Regions from separate parts of the Metabacillus sp. 84 genome, predicted to be linked through region 2. Evidence: a T-box and tRNA genes for the amino acid it is inferred to sense, from the RefSeq annotation. Region 2 holds a T-box; the other holds one or more tRNA genes.
The links. A T-box is a leader RNA that pairs with one kind of tRNA and senses whether it is charged. The one in region 2 lies ahead of trpS (tryptophan--tRNA ligase), so its partner is inferred to be a tRNA-Trp.
Positions count from the first base shown of each region.

Region 1: it has a tRNA-Trp gene. The T-box ahead of trpS (tryptophan--tRNA ligase) is inferred to sense a tRNA for this amino acid. The anticodon was not compared.

Region 1 covers NZ_JBNILN010000024.1:11,533-16,632, reverse strand. The annotation lists rRNA gene rrf (5S ribosomal RNA) at 107-222, shown strand; tRNA gene ACQCV8_RS20075 (tRNA-Asn) at 229-303, shown strand; tRNA gene ACQCV8_RS20070 (tRNA-Ser) at 310-400, shown strand; tRNA gene ACQCV8_RS20065 (tRNA-Glu) at 409-483, shown strand; tRNA gene ACQCV8_RS20060 (tRNA-Val) at 843-918, shown strand; tRNA gene ACQCV8_RS20055 (tRNA-Met) at 938-1,014, shown strand; tRNA gene ACQCV8_RS20050 (tRNA-Asp) at 1,019-1,095, shown strand; tRNA gene ACQCV8_RS20045 (tRNA-Phe) at 1,172-1,247, shown strand; tRNA gene ACQCV8_RS20040 (tRNA-Thr) at 1,268-1,340, shown strand; tRNA gene ACQCV8_RS20035 (tRNA-Tyr) at 1,357-1,440, shown strand; tRNA gene ACQCV8_RS20030 (tRNA-Trp) at 1,446-1,519, shown strand; tRNA gene ACQCV8_RS20025 (tRNA-His) at 1,538-1,613, shown strand; tRNA gene ACQCV8_RS20020 (tRNA-Gln) at 1,676-1,750, shown strand; tRNA gene ACQCV8_RS20015 (tRNA-Gly) at 1,813-1,887, shown strand; tRNA gene ACQCV8_RS20010 (tRNA-Cys) at 1,896-1,969, shown strand; tRNA gene ACQCV8_RS20005 (tRNA-Leu) at 1,978-2,058, shown strand; gene ACQCV8_RS20000 (DUF6241 domain-containing protein) at 2,572-3,096, shown strand; gene ACQCV8_RS19995 (HEAT repeat domain-containing protein) at 3,600-4,301, shown strand; gene ACQCV8_RS19990 (MEDS domain-containing protein) at 4,428-5,003, shown strand.
Region 2 covers NZ_JBNILN010000007.1:116,518-129,624, reverse strand. The annotation lists gene mecA (adaptor protein MecA) at 1-32, opposite strand, end outside; gene ACQCV8_RS13845 (TerC family protein) at 342-1,004, shown strand; gene spxA (transcriptional regulator SpxA) at 1,034-1,432, opposite strand; gene ACQCV8_RS13835 (GNAT family N-acetyltransferase) at 1,681-2,259, opposite strand; gene ACQCV8_RS13830 (hypothetical protein) at 2,396-2,575, shown strand; gene ACQCV8_RS13825 (putative glycoside hydrolase) at 2,612-3,799, opposite strand; gene ACQCV8_RS13820 (ABC transporter ATP-binding protein) at 4,019-4,960, opposite strand; gene ACQCV8_RS13815 (ABC transporter ATP-binding protein) at 4,961-6,004, opposite strand; gene opp3C (oligopeptide ABC transporter permease) at 6,023-7,051, opposite strand; gene opp3b (oligopeptide ABC transporter permease) at 7,051-7,980, opposite strand; gene ACQCV8_RS13800 (peptide ABC transporter substrate-binding protein) at 8,116-9,810, opposite strand; gene ACQCV8_RS13795 (DUF3899 domain-containing protein) at 10,191-10,544, shown strand; T-box leader at 10,590-10,804, shown strand; gene trpS (tryptophan--tRNA ligase) at 10,855-11,844, shown strand; gene ACQCV8_RS13785 (MFS transporter) at 12,208-13,107, opposite strand, start outside.

The DNA.
Region 1 (5,100 bases), on a different contig from region 2:
TGCACCAATATCGTTATCTAGTTTTGAAAGAGCAAAAAAAAGATCCAAAAAGGTCTTGTTTTCTTCTCTTCAAATTGTATATAATTAATCTTGTCACTTTAATTTGTCTGGTGATTATGGCAAAGAGGTCACACCCGTTCCCATACCGAACACGGAAGTTAAGCTCTTTAGCGCCGATGGTAGTTGGGGGTTTCCCCCTGTGAGAGTAGGACATCGCCAGGCAGGTATTCCGCAGTAGCTCAGTGGTAGAGCTATCGGCTGTTAACCGATCGGTCGCAGGTTCGAGTCCTGCCTGCGGAGCCATATTATGGAGAGCTGTCCGAGTGGCCGAAGGAGCACGATTGGAAATCGTGTATACGTCATAAGCGTATCGGGGGTTCGAATCCCCCGCTCTCCGCCATAATAACTGGCCCGTTGGTCAAGCGGTTAAGACACCGCCCTTTCACGGCGGTAACACGGGTTCGAATCCCGTACGGGTCACCAACCGATTTCAAACAAATAGGCAGCACTTAAAGTGAACGGCTAGAATAGAAGCGCAATCCGCCGCTCATCGCAAGCCCAAAAAGAGGGTTGGGAGAAGCAAGCAGTGCTAGGAGCCGAAGGAGAGAGCCCCGGAGCGCACATAAGTGCGTGAGGATGCGGACGACTGAAAGCGACAACGCAATGCGCCGCTCATCGCAAGCCGAAAGCATCACCCAACAAAGTGAAAGTAAGAGGGTTGGGAGGAGCAAGCAGTGCTAGGAGCCGAAGAAGAGAGCCCCGGAGCGCACATAAGTGCGTGAGGATGCGAACGACTGAAAGCGACAACGCAATGCGCCGCTCATCGCAAGCCGAAACTATATGGAGGATTAGCTCAGCTGGGAGAGCATCTGCCTTACAAGCAGAGGGTCGGCGGTTCGATCCCGTCATCCTCCACCATAAATATTTATTTTATTATCGCGGGGTGGAGCAGTCTGGTAGCTCGTCGGGCTCATAACCCGAAGGTCGCAGGTTCAAATCCTGTCCCCGCAACCAAAATGGTCCGGTAGTTCAGTTGGTTAGAATGCCTGCCTGTCACGCAGGAGGTCGCGGGTTCGAGTCCCGTCCGGACCGCCATTTGATTTTTTAATCAAACCTAAGTAAAATGTAAGAGGGTTTCAATAAGCGAGAAGCTTAGTGGAAGGCCAAAAATGGCTTGGTAGCTCAGTCGGTAGAGCAATGGACTGAAAATCCATGTGTCGGCGGTTCGATTCCGTCCCAAGCCACCATTTATAACTAATATAAATATGCCGGTGTAGCTCAATTGGTAGAGCAACTGACTTGTAATCAGTAGGTTGGGGGTTCAAGTCCTCTTGCCGGCACTGTCTTCACTGTAGTGGAGGGGTAGCGAAGTGGCTAAACGCGGCGGACTGTAAATCCGCTCCTTAGGGTTCGGCAGTTCGAATCTGCCCCCCTCCACCATTTATAGGGGCATAGTTTAACGGTAGAACAGAGGTCTCCAAAACCTCCGGTGTGGGTTCGATTCCTACTGCCCCTGCCAATATAATTTGATAATGTGGCGGTTGTGGCGAAGTGGTTAACGCATCGGATTGTGGTTCCGACATTCGTGGGTTCGATTCCCATCAGTCGCCCCATATTTTTGTATTTGAATATTGGCTGCTGTATAATAAATCTGCATCGTGAGTACATACATAGGTGGGCTATAGCCAAGCGGTAAGGCAACGGACTTTGACTCCGTCATGCGTTGGTTCGAATCCAGCTAGCCCAGCCATTTTTTCTTTTCAGGAAAGTTTTAAATCCTTTTGCATAGAATGACATACAGGAAACAATAAGGCGGAAGTAGTTCAGTGGTAGAACACCACCTTGCCAAGGTGGGGGTCGCGGGTTCGAATCCCGTCTTCCGCTCCATTATGTTTGGCGGCATAGCCAAGAGGAAAGGCAGAGGACTGCAACTCCTTTACCCCCGGTTCGAATCCGGGTGCCGCCTCCAAACAATATGCCGGTGTGGCGGAATTGGCAGACGCGCACGACTCAAAATCGTGTTCCTCTGGAGTGCCGGTTCGACCCCGGCCACCGGTATCATTTTCAGGTTATTAATCTGTAAACAAACGTGAATATTACCGAAATATCAACCGTTTCTCACAGTGTGGGGAACGGTTTTTTCGTGTGGTCCGGACTATACTGAATATTTTCAAAATGGGTGCATCCATAATACATGCTGGTTATTCATTAAAGTACGCAGATTCTTCAATTTCACTGTCATCTTCAGATAAAAGGTTTAATAAATCTCCTGTAGGATGAATAAAATTTCTTAAATCCCTTTAAAATTTTTTGAATCTGTCTTATGTCTTTGTTTTTTAAGTAATTCACATTAAATGGATTTTCCCCAAACCCCCCCCTAAGTGATTGCCATTTCATATTGGATCTCCCAACTATAGTAAATCTCTAAAAGGGTATCTGGGTAATGCATTGAATACTATAATTGTTCCAATATGATGGAATGCTATAATGAGGTTAATCATTTTATTCGTTTCTATGCTTCATTACCATACCAATTACATTGAATACTACTATGGGAGATGGGTGCCTCAAATGAAAAAAAGTCAGGTTATATGGGTTGGATCTATTGCTATTGCTGGAAGCGTTGCACTTATTATTTATTACATGATAGGTCAAGATGGGAGTCGGGAGACTTTAAAGGTGAAAGAATCAAAAACACCGAATAATGAAATCATAGAAATAGAGGAGGCTAATGCAGTCCCGTCAGATAAAGAATTTCCTATAAACATGAATGAATCTGACATGCAAAATGCGATTCATGGGATGAGCCACCAAAAAGTTGAAGCTGAAGACAAATGGGGGTTCATTCCGTTAACTTCGGAGAGAATAAAACGATTAATAGCTGTTCTTCAGCATAACCAAGAAAATTATGAACATTACCGTACATACAAGGAAATATTGGATCGTTGGAACGACAATGATTTCTCGAAAGTTGATCACGATCATAATCGGATTTGGGAACTTCAAAATGGAAATGTAGGCAAGGCTACAGGCATTTTATCTGCTGAGGAAGAAAAAGAATTTATCGAAGAACATTACAACATTGAGAGAAAATAAAAACTTTCCTAATCCCCAATTATTAAGCTGCGAAGGATGTTTTTCAGTATTTCTTCTCATATTTGTTGTTAAACTTCAGCTTTAGCACTTATTGATTATCAGACTGAACGAATGACTTTATACACAAAGAAGTACAAAGGAAAATATAAAGGATGGTCAGCTAGGAGAACAAACAGATGATAAAAAAGATTGAAGGCGGCATAAGATGATTGAAAAGTTAATTGAACGGATGATGGATGAAACAGACGCAGGAAGCCGGAACAGTATTTCCTGGAAAGCATATAGAGAAGCTGAAAAAATCACGGACCCAAATTAAATTCCTTATTTAATGGAATTCATTGAGAAACTAAAAAAGAAGAAGACTAGACAGGATCGGGAAAAGAGAGATGCTATTTACTATATTCTAAAGAAGATCGGAGTCCATACATCCGATCAAAGTATTCCAGTGTTTTTTTTTGAAGTGCTTACAATTTGAAACCAATATGCATACAGTGGGAAATCTTTTGGATTACATAGCAGATCAGGGTAACTTTGTTCCTGATCACAGGGGAATCCTTCCTTTCCTGGAAGATCGACGCTGGCAAATCCGTTTTTTTGCTATAGACTTACTGGGCAAATGCAAAGAACCTGCTGTTGAGGATGCTCTTATAAAAATACTGGAAGCATGCAATGACCACCATGAGTTTTTAAGCATTTGCGGGGCGCTTCAAAAGATTGGAACTGCTCAATCGATCCCTCTTCTAATCGAGAAAACCAAGCACAAAGACCAATGGATCAGAATTGGTGCCTATGAAGCATTGCATGTACTGGGAAACCAGGAGCTGTTGCCAATATTTATTGAAGGACTGAAAGACCGTTTTTATTGCTCAAAACATCATGCCGTAATAGGTGTCTGTAAATTTGATGATGGAAACTATACAGACTTAGTTTATAAATTTGTTAGTAAGCTAACATCCTATTCCCGCATTTTAGAAGCTGATGAAACGAAGCCCACGGACTTAATAGCGGGGCTTTCCTATCTTGATCGGTATATAGGGGATAAGGGAAAAATGGTGAAGTTGCTGGAAAGAATCACACGGGTTGAAAGGGATGTTTTTTCAGAAACAGAAAAGAAATTTATTGAAAAATATATTGAAAACGGCCATAGGGTTGATCAGAATAAGAATCCCTTTAATAGAAATAGCCAGGGTACTTTACTCCGGTAAAGCTCCATCACCTTAATCATGAGGAGGAACCCCGGTACATATACCGCACAGCAGTTATCTAAAATGTGATAAGATGAGCGTTAGAACAACAATTGTAAATCTGGCCTTTAAAGGAGCCGTGTAATTTTGAATCATTCCTTAATGGATATAAAAAAAGACATTGATCAATATAAATCCGGGCATATCTTATTTCTGTTTGATGATGCTGACATATATATAAAGGCAGCCTCTGCTTATATTCTTTCTGGAGTTGAACAGGGGGATCAGATCATTGTTATTGAGAATGAGAGAATGGCAGTTTTGCTGGAAAAACAGCTGAAGGGTATTCTGACAAAAAAGCAGCTTGCTAACGTTCATTTCCTTAACAATTTTGATTTTTATTATTCAAATGGAAATTTTCATACTCCCACAATCGTCGCTTATTTTTTGAAAGTAGTGCAGCCTCTTATAGATGCCAATCAGCGTTTTCGAACATGGGCCCATATTGAATGGGGAGAAATTGGAGACATAAAGTACGAAATTGATGATTATGAGAAAAATTCCGAAGTGACGGTGAACGCTATGAAACTGCTCTCTGTATGTGCCTACAACAAGGAAAGACTGCCCGCTAAAATTAAGACATCCTTATTAAATTCTCACCGCTATCTCATGACAGGGAACGGAATCATCCAGCATGAAAAGACGGACGCAGCTAACGAATAATAAATTTCTGTGAGCTTGCATGCAGCAAGTTCTATTTTTGTGTTTGTGAACCTTTTATTACAATGAACCATTTTGTTTGCCCTTAAGCCAAGTTCCC
Region 2 (13,107 bases):
ACAGTGTGCTCATTAATGCGTTCAATTTCCATGGATTACACTTCCCTTCTATTTTTGATGTTGAAGGGACAACTAAACCCCCGATAGTTGCACTTTCCTACACTTTACCCCAAAGCTGTATTATTTAACCGCCTTAATGCTTACCACAATCTTCTCATGCCAGTCAACCCGCCATGAGAATCTTGTACTCCTATTTTATGATAAATCGGCTGTAAATGAAATAAAAAAACACTGAAATGGATGAAAACAGTTATTAACCCACGAGAAGGCATAAAGCGGAGGGGAATTCATATATTTGGTACAAGCACAAGCCTATTTAGTGAAGCAAACGGGGGTATTGGATGGAGCAGGAGTTTCTCATATCGTTATTCATGATTATTGGCATTGATCTGATTCTAGGCGGGGATAATGCCATCGTAATAGCCATGGCAAGCAGAAATTTACCCGAGAAACAAAGACAAAAAGCCATTATTATCGGAACCTTCTTAGCCATAGCCCTGCGCACCGCACTAACGACTGTCGCAGTTTACCTGCTTACCATTCCTTACCTTCAGCTGGCGGGGGGAATTTTTCTGCTGTATATATCATTCGGGTTAATGTGCGGCGGAGATGAAGAAGAGGAACATGTAAAAAGCCATGGAAGCCTCTGGAAAGCGGTACGGACGATTGTAGCTGCTGATGTGCTGATGGGGCTCGATAACGTGATTGCCGTCGCCGGTGCAGCCAACGGACATACGATGCTTGTCGTAACAGGACTTTTCATATCCATTCCGGTTATTATATGGGGAAGCAAATTTGTCTTAAAGCTTATTGATCGGTTTCCTTATTTACTCTATGTTGGCGGCGGGATGCTTGCTTATACGGCCGGCAAAATGATTTCTCATGAAGACCAGCTTCAGTTCCTCGCAGACCGGCCGATGTTTCTTGAAGCGATTCCGTATTTTACGGTTCTCATCTTTGTTATAAGCGGTATTATAACGAAAAAGAAGAATTTAAACACTTAAAAAGCCTTCCGGTCCGGAAGGCTTCTGGTTTATTCATTTACTAAGCGCTGTGCTTCACGCAGCTGGTACGTACGGACTTTTCTAGGCAAAAAGCGGCGGATTTCATCTTCATTGTATCCCACCTGAAGACGTTTTTCATCAATCATGATCGGCCTTCTCAGAAGACCCGGATAATCCTGGATAAGCTGATATAGATCCTGCAGAGGCATGCTCTCAAGGTTTACGTTTAATTTTTGGAATATTTTAGACCTGGTGGAAATAATCTCATCCGTTCCGTCCTCTGTCATCCTCAAAATTTCTTTAATTTCATTGATGGACATGGTGTCGGATAAAATATTTCTTTCAGTATAAGGAATTTCATGTTCTTCGAGCCACGCCTTTGCTTTTCTACATGAAGTACAGCTTGGTGATGTATACAATGTTACCATTTAATTTCACTCCTCTGTACATAGTTTAAAATAAAATTACTTTAAACAAGTAATATCTATTGCTCATTATACTATAAAAAAGTAAGTTAGTGAATATCTTTTCAGCAAAACTTTGACAACTTCGTTACAATTCCTACTCAATCAACTTATCCATTGTTAAAAATGAAAATGGAAATATTCAAACAGGATATCTGAAAGAAATTTCAAAGAAGCACTGCCCAGCGTGTCATTTAAACACACATTCTCATTTAGCTCTCTTCATCGAAAATATCATTGAGCTCGTCATCGCTTCTGATTTTGAGCACATCTGTTACATCTTCATAAGAACGGCCGTACCATTCCTTATCCTTATACGTATGAATCTGTTTGTAGGTTTCCTTCATTGCGGAAAAAATTTCTGATTCAGGCCTGTCGTTAGGAGACCAGTATAGGATCTCCATGTGGTTCACTTCATTAGTGGCAAGAGACTTTCTTGCATATCCGATAGAGCTTGCGTGATGAAACCCTTCCCTTTGATAAAACTTCAGCCGCTTTGCCGTATCAAGATCTGTTTCATCAACAGGCTCAACCTCCAAGATGATTGGCTTGTTCTTTTCTTTCATTCTGGAAATCAGTTTGTGGCCCAAACCTTCTCCACGGGCGTCCTTGGAGACATATATGTAATCGATAAACAGGAAATCCTCCAGCTCTGCGAACATCAAAACATGCTTTGGACCTTCATCCTTATAGTAAATATCTCCCTTTTCTTTCAAAAGGGCCTCTATATGCTCACGTGACTTCATCTCTTCAATTGGAAAGTACTGACTCAGTTTCTCATACCAGTTCATTCATTCTCTCCTAATTTGTAGTTGTATAGATAATTTACCCATTTGCCTCATGCATAAACATAAAAATGTACACTTCACATAATTAACTGAAAATTCCATTATAATAACGTATAATGATTTTAAGGAGCTGACGAATATGCTTGCCTACTTTACTGACTTTGCTTTGTTCTCATTATTTGTTATTGGATTAACGGCAACGATGGGAGTTATCGCCAACGGGATTGGATCAGGGTTATTTGGCGGGAAAGAGAGAGCCAAGTATTATCAGCAATCATTGAATACACAAAAAGGATGGAATCGGGTAAAGAGGAAATAACCGCAGGCTGAGCGTGCAGCCTGCGGTCTTTTTCTTTTATTTTTCCAGGGGAGTGTAATCCACCCCTTTAGTATAGCGGCTGCCGGCATTCCATAACAGAAACTCATTAATTCCTTCTTCATTCAGCGCTTTGATCTGCGCCTCCACTTCCGATTTTCCATATTTAATATAATTTCCCGATCCTAGATAGGATGCAGTGAAATCCTGGAGCCATGGCCGCGAAATTGGAGGAGTTTTTAATTCAGCCAATTTTTTGTTTTCCACCTTTGTATATTCTTTAACAAGCTTGTAGGGCTCTGTATCGGGCTTTTCAATCCCAAAGTAAGGTCCCCAGTGGCTCGGGTAGATCATGGAAGAGATCACGTCCACATTTTCTGATATTTTGCTGAAATTCTGGCCGATTCCGGGAGCTTCAGGAATGGTAGCAGAATAGCCGAATATATCCACTGATACTTTCACGCCATATGGCTTTAATTCCTTGCGGGCATATTCTACAAAGTCCGTCACAGCCTGAACCCGTTTTTGAGTATTATCACGGCTGTCTTTCTGATAATCTCCTTCGCTGTAAGTCAGCCTTTTATCTTTCGTTTCAAACCCCTCAGGAAAACGGACATAATCAAACTGGATTTCTTTAAAACCCATTTTAGCAGCTTCCTTTGCCGCCTCTACGTTGTATTCCCACACCTCTTTGACAAACGGATTGACGAATTTGTCACCGCCGCCGTTTTCCCAAACTTCTCCGTTCTCCTTGTAGGACCATTCCGGTTTTTGTTCTGCCAGAACCGAATCTTTGAAAACCACGACCCGGGCGATGGGATAAATCTTATGTTCCTCAAGCTTTTTCATCATTTCTTTTGGTTCTTTTATGTAGGACTGGCTGACGTCATAAAATGAAGATTCTTTATCAGGCTTAAAGGTCAAATTGCCATGATCATCTTTTACATCAATCACCATACTGTTTAATTCTGTATCGTCCATCATTTTCAGCAGAGAATCCATCTTTTCTCCTCCGGCAGAGGATCCGGTCACATAGATTCCTCTAACGGCATCAGGGTATTCGAAGCTGTACCCTGAGTCATACTCGAACCTGGGCATATGCTGAGGGAGTTTTTTTTCAGGGATTGCGATTTCACTCATGGCCAGCGGCTTGCTTTCCGCTGCTGCAGCAGATAAGGCAGGTCCTGCAATGGCCACCGCACATCCCGCTGCGGCAACTTTTAACATTACTTTTTTAATCAATCCGGTTCCTCCTTTTTTTTATCTCTTTCTTTAAGTATAGGGAAGTTCTTGATAGGTTGATAGTGGATACCCTGTTTATAATGACAAAATGAGACATTTGACGCAGTCCTCAGGTAATCCATTGCCCACTTTATTCCACAATGCTTCATCTGGTACATAAACCAAAAAACGCGCCAGGCTGTACCGGCGCATTTTCTAATTCTATTATACTGTAGCAGAATACTGTTTTTGGTATTGATCGAATTCTTCTTTGGAACACATAACAAAATGTCCAGGTGTCACTTCTCGGAATTCCATCTCTTCGCCAGGCTGGCTCTTATGCTTAGAAGGATCATATGTCTTTCTGACGCGGGTGCGCTCATAATCCGGATCCGGCAGCGGGATGGCGGAAAGCAATGATTTCGTGTACGGATGAATAGGATTTCTGTACAGCTCCTCAGCCGTAGCCAGTTCAACCAGTTTTCCGAAGTACATTACCCCAATTCGGTCGCTGATGTATTTAACCATGGATAAATCATGCGCGATGAATAAATACGTCAGCCCCTTATCCTTTTGGAGCTGCTTCATTAAATTCACAACCTGGGCCTGAATGGAAACATCCAAAGCAGAAATCGGCTCATCAGCGATGATAAAGTCAGGCTCTACAGCCAAAGCACGTGCAATTCCGATACGCTGGCGCTGACCTCCGCTGAATTCATGAGGATAGCGGTTGGCGTGCTCACGGTTCAATCCGACTGTTTCCAGCAGCTCATAAACGCGCTCCAGCCTCTCCTTCTTCGTTTTCGCCAACCCATGAATATCAATTCCTTCGGCAATAACGTCTACTACTTTCATTTTGCCATTAAGGGAAGCGGAAGGATCCTGAAAAATCATTTGCATTTTACGGTTAAGCTGCTTTAGTTCTTTTTTGGATTTTTTCCCGTGAACGTTCTCGCCATTGAAAATAACGTCGCCGTCTGTCGCATCATAAAGCCGGATAATCGTTCTGCCCGTCGTAGACTTTCCGCAGCCGGATTCACCAACAAGTCCAAGAGTTTCCCCTTTAAATATCTCAAAGGATAAGTCATCTACAGCCTTTACCATGTTCGGCTTCCCTATGTTAAAGTACTGCTTCAGGTTTTTTACTTCAAGTAATTTTTCAGCCACTTATTTCCCCTCCTTCGCTGCAGGGAACATTTTCATCCGTTTGCGGACAGCTTCAGGCGGCTCCACAGCTGGAGCGTCCGGGTGCAGAAGCCATGTTGCTGCATAATGAGTGTTGGACACTTTAAAAAACGGAGGCTCCTTCTCCATATCAATCTGCATCGCATATTCGCTCCGCAATGCAAAGGCATCACCCGCAGGAGGATTGAGCAGATTTGGAGGAGTTCCCGGTATTGAATAAAGTTCTTCTTCTGTTGCGTCGAGACTTGGCATAGAGCTCAAAAGGCCCCATGTGTACGGATGCTTCGGATTGTAAAAGATCTCGTCTACCGTTCCGATTTCCACTATTTTTCCGCCGTACATAACCGCTACACGATCAGCTACGTTTGCAACGACTCCCAAATCATGGGTTATAAAAATGATCGATGTGTCAATTTTTTTCTGTAAATCCTTCATCAATTCAAGAATTTGCGCCTGAATGGTTACATCAAGAGCTGTTGTCGGTTCATCCGCAATCAACACCTTCGGATTGCAGGCAAGCGAAATAGCAATCACGACACGCTGCCTCATCCCGCCGGAAAATTGATGAGGGTATTGCTCAAAACGGGCTTCCGCATTCGGAATCCCAACAAGGCGCAGTAAATCAATCGCTTGTTTCTTCGCTGTTGCTTTGCTGGCTTTTTGATGTTTAATAATCGGTTCCATTATCTGACGTCCGATTTTCATTGTCGGATTCAGGGAAGTCATCGGATCCTGGAAAATCATTGAAATGTCTTTACCGCGAATCTTCTGCATTTCTTTCTCGCTGACTTTAGTCAAATCCTTGCCATTAAATAAAATTTGACCTTCTTTGTATTCAGAGTTGCTTTCCGGCAGAAGCCTCATGATACTTTTTGTTGTAACGGATTTTCCAGAGCCCGATTCACCAACAATCGCAAGCGTCTCTCCTTTAAACAAGTCAAAGGATACACCGCGGATCGCTTTTACTTCTCCTCCAAATGTATGAAAAGATATATTTAAATCCTTAACTTCCAACATTTTTTCCATGTTTTCCACCTGCCTCTACTAATCGCGCATTTTCGGATCCAGCGCATCGCGCAGACCGTCTGCCAGCATATTAAAGCTAACCATAATAATACTCATAATGACTGCAGGGTATATCAACAGATGCGGGTGCAGCCTCATCGTTCTATAACCATCATCAATCAAGGTTCCAAGAGATGCCAGTGGATCCTTCAGCCCGAGCCCGATGAAGCTTAAGAAAGCCTCGAAGAAGATGGCACTTGGTATAGTAAACATTGTGTTAATGATAATTACTCCTACAAGATTTGGCAGCAAATGTTTAATCATAATCCGGAGGTTTGAAGAACCGAGAGTCCTGGATGCAAGCACAAATTCCTGGTTCTTGTATTTAATGACTTGAGCACGCACGACCCTTGCCATAGTCGTCCATCCTGTAATCGTTAACGCGATTGTAATGGATAAGATACCTGGTTTTAAAACAATGATCATTAAGATTACGATAACCAGGTTTGGTATACCTACAAGAATTTCAATAATCCGTTGCATGAAGGAATCTAGACGTCCTCCGAAGTACCCGGAGATTACACCATATGCAACACCAATTACCATATCAATGGCTGCTGCTAAGAAAGCGATATAAAGCGAAACCTGAGTCCCTTTCCAAATACGGGTGAATTGATCCCGTCCGAGAGCGTCTGTTCCAAACCAGTAATATTCATCTACTTTCTTCAGTTCATATGCGTTGTATTCTGTACCATTTTTTCTTTCTGCCATACCGTCAAAAGGGAGCCAGCCAATATTTTCCAAACCCTGAATCCGTGGCGGTAAATTGTTATGTGAGACCGTTTGCGTATCGAAATCCTTCCCGCTGACGAAAGGTCCTAAAAATGCCATCATGATAAGCAATGCCAGAGCGATCAAACTTAAAATAGCTGCTTTGTTTTTCCGAACCCTCAGCCAGGAATCCTGCCAAAAGCTCAGACTTGGTTTATTAATGACCTCTGCTTCACGAGAATCAACCTGTACTGGCTGAAACGATTTCTGATCAAACTCTTCTTTAGGCTGTGCCATTATTTCTTCCCTCCTGCTACCCTGATCCGTGGATCAATGACTCCATATAAAATATCCACAACAAGTATGATGAGGATAAACAGAGCTGCAAACAAAATAGTCGTCCCCATGATAACCGGATAGTCATTAACATTAATCGATGTAACGAACTGTTCACCAATTCCTGGCACAGCAAAAATTTTCTCTACTACTAGAGATCCGGTCATCAAACTGATTGCCAATGGCCCAAGCACAGTTACAACCGGGATGAGGGCATTTCTCATTGCATGTTTAAACGCAACCTCCCAGTAGTTAGACCCCTTTGCTTTTGCCAACGTTATATAATCCGAGTTTAATACATCAATCATTTCTGTTCTCATAAATCTGGCTGCAATGGATAGCGGAAAAATGGATAGGGCAATTGTCGGCAAAATACTGTACTCCGGTCCATTCCAGAAAGCAACTGGAAGCCAACCTAATTTTACGGCGATAAAATATTGGAGCAGTGCCGCAAATACGAAGGATGGTACAGATTTACCCAGGACAGCAATCAGAGTAGAGCCGTAGTCCATCCATGTATTTTGTCTCAGTGCGGAAATTATCCCAAGAAATATCCCAAGGAAACCGCCTAACAGCATTGCCTGAAACCCAATTGTTGCAGATGGTCCTATCCGATCGGAGATTAATGCAGTTACTGGAGTATTATCAAAAGTGAAGGAAGTACCAAGGTCTCCTTTTGCAACACTCACCATATATTTTGTGTACTGAACAGGCAGAGGTTCATTTAACCCATACTGCTCCTTTAACATCTCGAGCTGATCAGGTGACAGTTTGTTCGCATTTGTAAACGGAGTACCCGGTATAATTTTCATGAGGAAAAACGTAACCGAAGTAATAATAAACAGTGTAATCAGCATAAATAAAATACGCTGTGCAATATATTTAACCATGCTCGCACCTCCTGGAAACACTAAGATACCGCCGAATTATTCATTATTCGACAAAATAAATGGAGAGAAAAGGGAGTATAGGATTTAGCGTATACTCCCTTTTCTCTTTTTTTCTTTTAACCTGTCAAACTTCTATTATTCTGTAACTTTAATCCACTTGTAAGAATATTCTGGTCCATTTAAGTGATAGACAAAGCCATCAACTTTAGGAGCAACCAGTACGTTAGCTGCACGCTGGTAAACCGGGGCAAGACCAGCATCGTCCATCAGGACTTTTTCAGCTGCTTGAAGAGCTTCAAAACGCTTGCCTGGCTCTGCAGCCAGTTCGCCTGTTGCTTGTTTCAGAAGTTTATCATACTCAGGGTTAGAGTATGCCATTCTGTTGGATCCGCCGTCTGTGATCCATAGGTCAGAGAACGAAATCGCATCTGCGTAATCAGGACCCCATCCAGCAAATTGAATGTCATATTCCATTTTCGTATCAAGATCAAGACGTACGGAGAATGGAACACTCTTAAGGTTGATTTTCAAACCTGGAAGGTTTTTCTCAAGCTGATTTTTCATATAAGCATCTGTTTTCTTAGCAGAGTCTGTGTCTCCGCCGATATAATCAAGTGTAACTTCTTTTTTGCCGATTTCTTTCAAGCCTTGTTCCCAAGCCTTTTGAGCTTCTTCAAGGTTGTATGTCAGCATGTCTCCATTTGCCTCACGGAAATCCTCACCCGTATCAGGATGTTTAACAAATTCTTTTGGTACAGCATAATTTGCCGGTACAGATCCGTTGTTCAGGATGCTTGCAGCGAGGTCTTCTTTGTTGAAGCCTTGTGCAATTGCTTTTCGGATGTTCACGTTTGCCAAAGCTTCGTCTTTTTGGTTCAGCTTCAACCAGAAAATTGTCGGCTCAAGCCATTTAACCAGGTTTTCGTCGCCTTCATATTGAGGTACAACGTCAGAAGACAGCTTTCCAGTGACATCTGCTTCACCGCTGTCGAAAAGATTTGCTGCTGTGGCGGAATCCTTAACAACGTTGAAGTTGATCTTTGTCAATGTTACGTTATCTTTATCCCAATAGTTGTCATTCTTTTCCATAGTCCATTTTTCTTTCGTATTACCGCCCCAGTCAGACATTACGAAAGGTCCGTTAAATACGAGGTTATCAGCATTCATACCGTACTCTTTCCCTTTTTCAGTAACAAATTTCTCGTTTTGAGGGTAGAACGTAGCAAATGCCATTAGGGATTTGAAGAATGCGATTGGTTTAACAAGTGTGATTTCAAGAGTGGTATCATCAATAGCTTTAATTCCAAGTTCTTCCGGCTTCATTTCGCCTGCTGCGATTTCAGCGGCATTTTTAATTTTTCCAGACATCATATAAGGACCGTAAGGAGATTTTGTTTCAGGGTTAATAGCACGCTGCCAAGCGAATACAAAGTCGCTTGCTTTAATCTGATCACCGTTCGACCATTTAGCATTTTCATTCAGCTTAACCGTAGCGACTGTATCGTCCTCGTTCCATTCAGGATCGCCTTTTGCCACTCCGTCAACAGTCTGCTGATCTTTATCCGTGCGGTAAAGACCTTCGCCTACGTTGTTAAGCATAGACAAGCTGATTGTATCCTCTGCAAGTGCACTGTCTAATGAAGGAATAGCAGAAGTCTCAAGAACTGTGATTTCCTGTGGTACGTCAGCTGCGGGTTTTTCTGTATTTTCCCCTTCGCTGCCGCCGCCTGAAGGTTTAGCTGAGTTTCCTCCTCCGCCATAGCATGCAGATAAGAATAGGCTTAGTACCAGAGTAAGTACTAAAAGTAGTGAAAATTTAGTCTTTTTCACAAAGTTGACCTCCCTTTTATTTTCTGAGAATTCTTACAAGGACTATTATACAAGTTTTTGAATATTTGTACATGTGTTTTTTTTAAAAAGTTTACAATATTGAAATAAAATTAAGAATTCCAGCCTAGTTTAGTAGTTAGTAAGCCCTAAAAACCCTTTATTTATATTGGCTTTTTACACAATCCCTGCCTACTCGCTGCTGCTTTAAAGTAAAGTTGTAAAATTACCGTAAACTTCTGTATTATGTTGTAATGTATAATAGAAATTGGGTATAATTGTAGGAATATATTCCTTGATGCTATTTTTGTTCAATAATGATTTTAGATAAAAATATTATGGCGATACTAGTATTATGAATAGTGCAAAGAGAGGGATTGCAAATGAAAATCGGTTTTATTTTATTTGTTGGCGGCCTTGCTGCCTCATTGATCATCTCCATCTTACTGTATGGCTCTGTGACACTGCTCTCCCTGATTAATCTTTTGTTCCTCATTGGCGGAGCATTCTTATTCACCGCATTGTTTATCATGGTGGCCCAGGGCGGATTTTTTGATGGAATTACCTACAGCTTCAGAAGAACATTTCAATCCGGAGGCAGAGATTTAAGCAGAGAAGAAGCAGATGAAATGAGGCCGTTCTCTGAGCTGCTCTCCTTGCCTTTTATTCCGATTATGCTGGCAGGCGCTTCTTTAACAGGTGTTATGCTCGTTTGTCTGGGGTTTTTTTACGCTTAGCTTGCACGAAAAGCAATTCTTTTTTATAATATGAAACAGTTAAATGCATCGGCTGAGAGAGAGAGAAGTAGGCGAATCCTTCATTTTCAGAGAGTCTGTGGTTGCTGGAAACAGACAATGAACTTCGCTGAATGGACTTTTGAGCCGCATTCCGAACAGCAATCAGTAGGCAATGCCGTATTCCTGCGTTAAAGGATGCTAAGAGGCTTTTCTAATTTGGAGAGCAATCAGGGTGGTACCACGGTCTATTCGTCCCTTTTCAGGGATGAATGGGCCTTTTTTTATTACGTATTAAGAGGAGTGGTTTCTATTGAAAACAATTTTTTCCGGAATTCAGCCGAGCGGAGCTGTCACAATCGGCAACTACATTGGTGCCATGAAGCAGTTTATCGAGCTTCAAAATGATTACAACAGCTATTTCTGCATCGTCGATCAGCATGCTATAACCGTGCATCAGGATAAAGCCAAGCTTCGGGAGAGCACTCGCAGTCTCGCTGCTTTGTATGTCGCCATAGGGCTTGACCCTGAAAAAGCTACTCTGTTTATTCAGTCAGAAGTACCTGCACACGCTCAGGCGGGATGGATGCTTCAATGCGTCGCGTACATCGGCGAGCTCGAGCGCATGACGCAATTTAAAGATAAATCGTCAGGCAAGGAAGCCGTTGCTGCCGGTTTATTAACCTATCCGCCTCTTATGGCAGCGGACATTCTCCTTTATGGAACAGATCTTGTTCCTGTTGGCGAAGATCAAAAGCAGCACATTGAATTGACCCGGGATTTAGCAGAGCGCTTTAACCGCAAGTACAACGACATTTTCACTATTCCAGAAGTGCGCATACCAAAAGTCGGAGCCCGCATCATGTCCCTGGCTGAACCAGCCAGAAAAATGAGCAAGTCCGATCCGAACACTAAATCCTTTATTACTCTGCTCGATGAGCCGAAGCAAATTGAGAAAAAAATCAAAAGCGCAGTCACCGATTCTGAAGGGATTGTGAAATATGATAAAGAAAATAAACCGGGTGTTTCCAATCTCCTTTCCATTTATTCCATCTTTACAGGAATGAGTACAGAAGAACTTGAAGCAAAATATGAAGGCAAAGGATACGGAGATTTCAAGGGAGACCTTGCCCAAGTCGTCGTTAATGAAATCGTTCCAATTCAAAAGCGGTATTATGAATTAATGGAAACGGACGAATTGGACCGGATTCTCGATGATGGAGCAGAACGCGCAAACCGTGCAGCAAATAAAATGCTGAAAAAAATGGAAAATGCGATGGGATTAGGAAGGAAACGGAAATAACCCTCCCTTTCTCTCAGAAAAAAAGAGGCTGGGACAAAAGGTTCCCGGTTAATCAAAAAAACCGAACTATTATTTGAAACTCTGATATAGAGCTTCGTAATCGTTCGGTTTTATTCGTTTTCATGTTTTTTTAAAGGCTTTGTTCATGTATGATGTTGATTTATTACCACCTGTTGTTTGGAGTGGAAGGCATGAGACTCCTGCGGGAATAGCGGGAAAGGTGAGACCCCGCAGGCGCAAAGCGGCGGAGAAGGCTTACCGCCCGCCCCTGGATAAGCGAATGCATGCTAACTGCAATCTACAGCCGAGTTTAACAGAGCGCTTTAATGACTATATTTTTAGATATGTCCCAGCCTCTTTTCTTTATTTACTATTTTCAGCTTTCCATTCTGACTCTAGATGCGAATCTTTTGATGACTCGCTCATTCTCCAATACGTAATGAAGCTGACCGCAATACAAGCAGCTACATATACGTAGAAAAGCCACTCCACTCCCATACTTTTCATCCAAAGGGCTATAAATTCAGCTGTCCCCCCAAAGACGGCTACTGTAACAGCATATGGAAACCCTACGCCGAGAGCCCTGATTTGGGTCGGGAAAAGCTCTGCTTTCACAATGGCATTTATAGAAGTATACCCCGTTACAATAATCAGTCCGGCCATCATAAGCAAAAACGCACCGACTGGACTGGATGTCTGCTCAAGAAGCAGGAACAGCGGAACGGTAAGCAATGTTCCAAGAATTCCAAAGCCCATCAGTAAAGGTCTTCTGCCAATTCGGTCTGAAAGTCCCCCGGCAAGCGGCTGAAGGACAATAAAGATCAATAACGCCAAGAAGTTAATCCAGCTGACCGTCTCTTTAGGAATTCCTGACGTGTTGATCATAAACTTTTGCAGGTAAGTGGTATATGTATAAAACGCGACTGTTCCCCCAAGGGTTAATCCCACAACCGTAAGAACTGCCCTTGGATGCTTTAAGAGAGCTTTCAGTGTACCGGCATTCGACTTTTTTTTCTTTCCCATCTTTTCAAATTGCTCCGACTCATCCATGGTCCGCCGCAGCCACAAAACTGCCAGTGCCCCCATTGCCCCAATGACAAACGGAATTCTCCACCCCCAGGAGCTCATATCTGCTTCACTGAGCAATTGCTGAAGAATAATCTGAACTCCAAGAGCTGTAAGCTGGCCGGCAACAAGTGTAACATACTGAAAACTCGAGTAAAATCCGCGTCGGCCCGTGCTTGCCATTTCTGATAAGTAAGT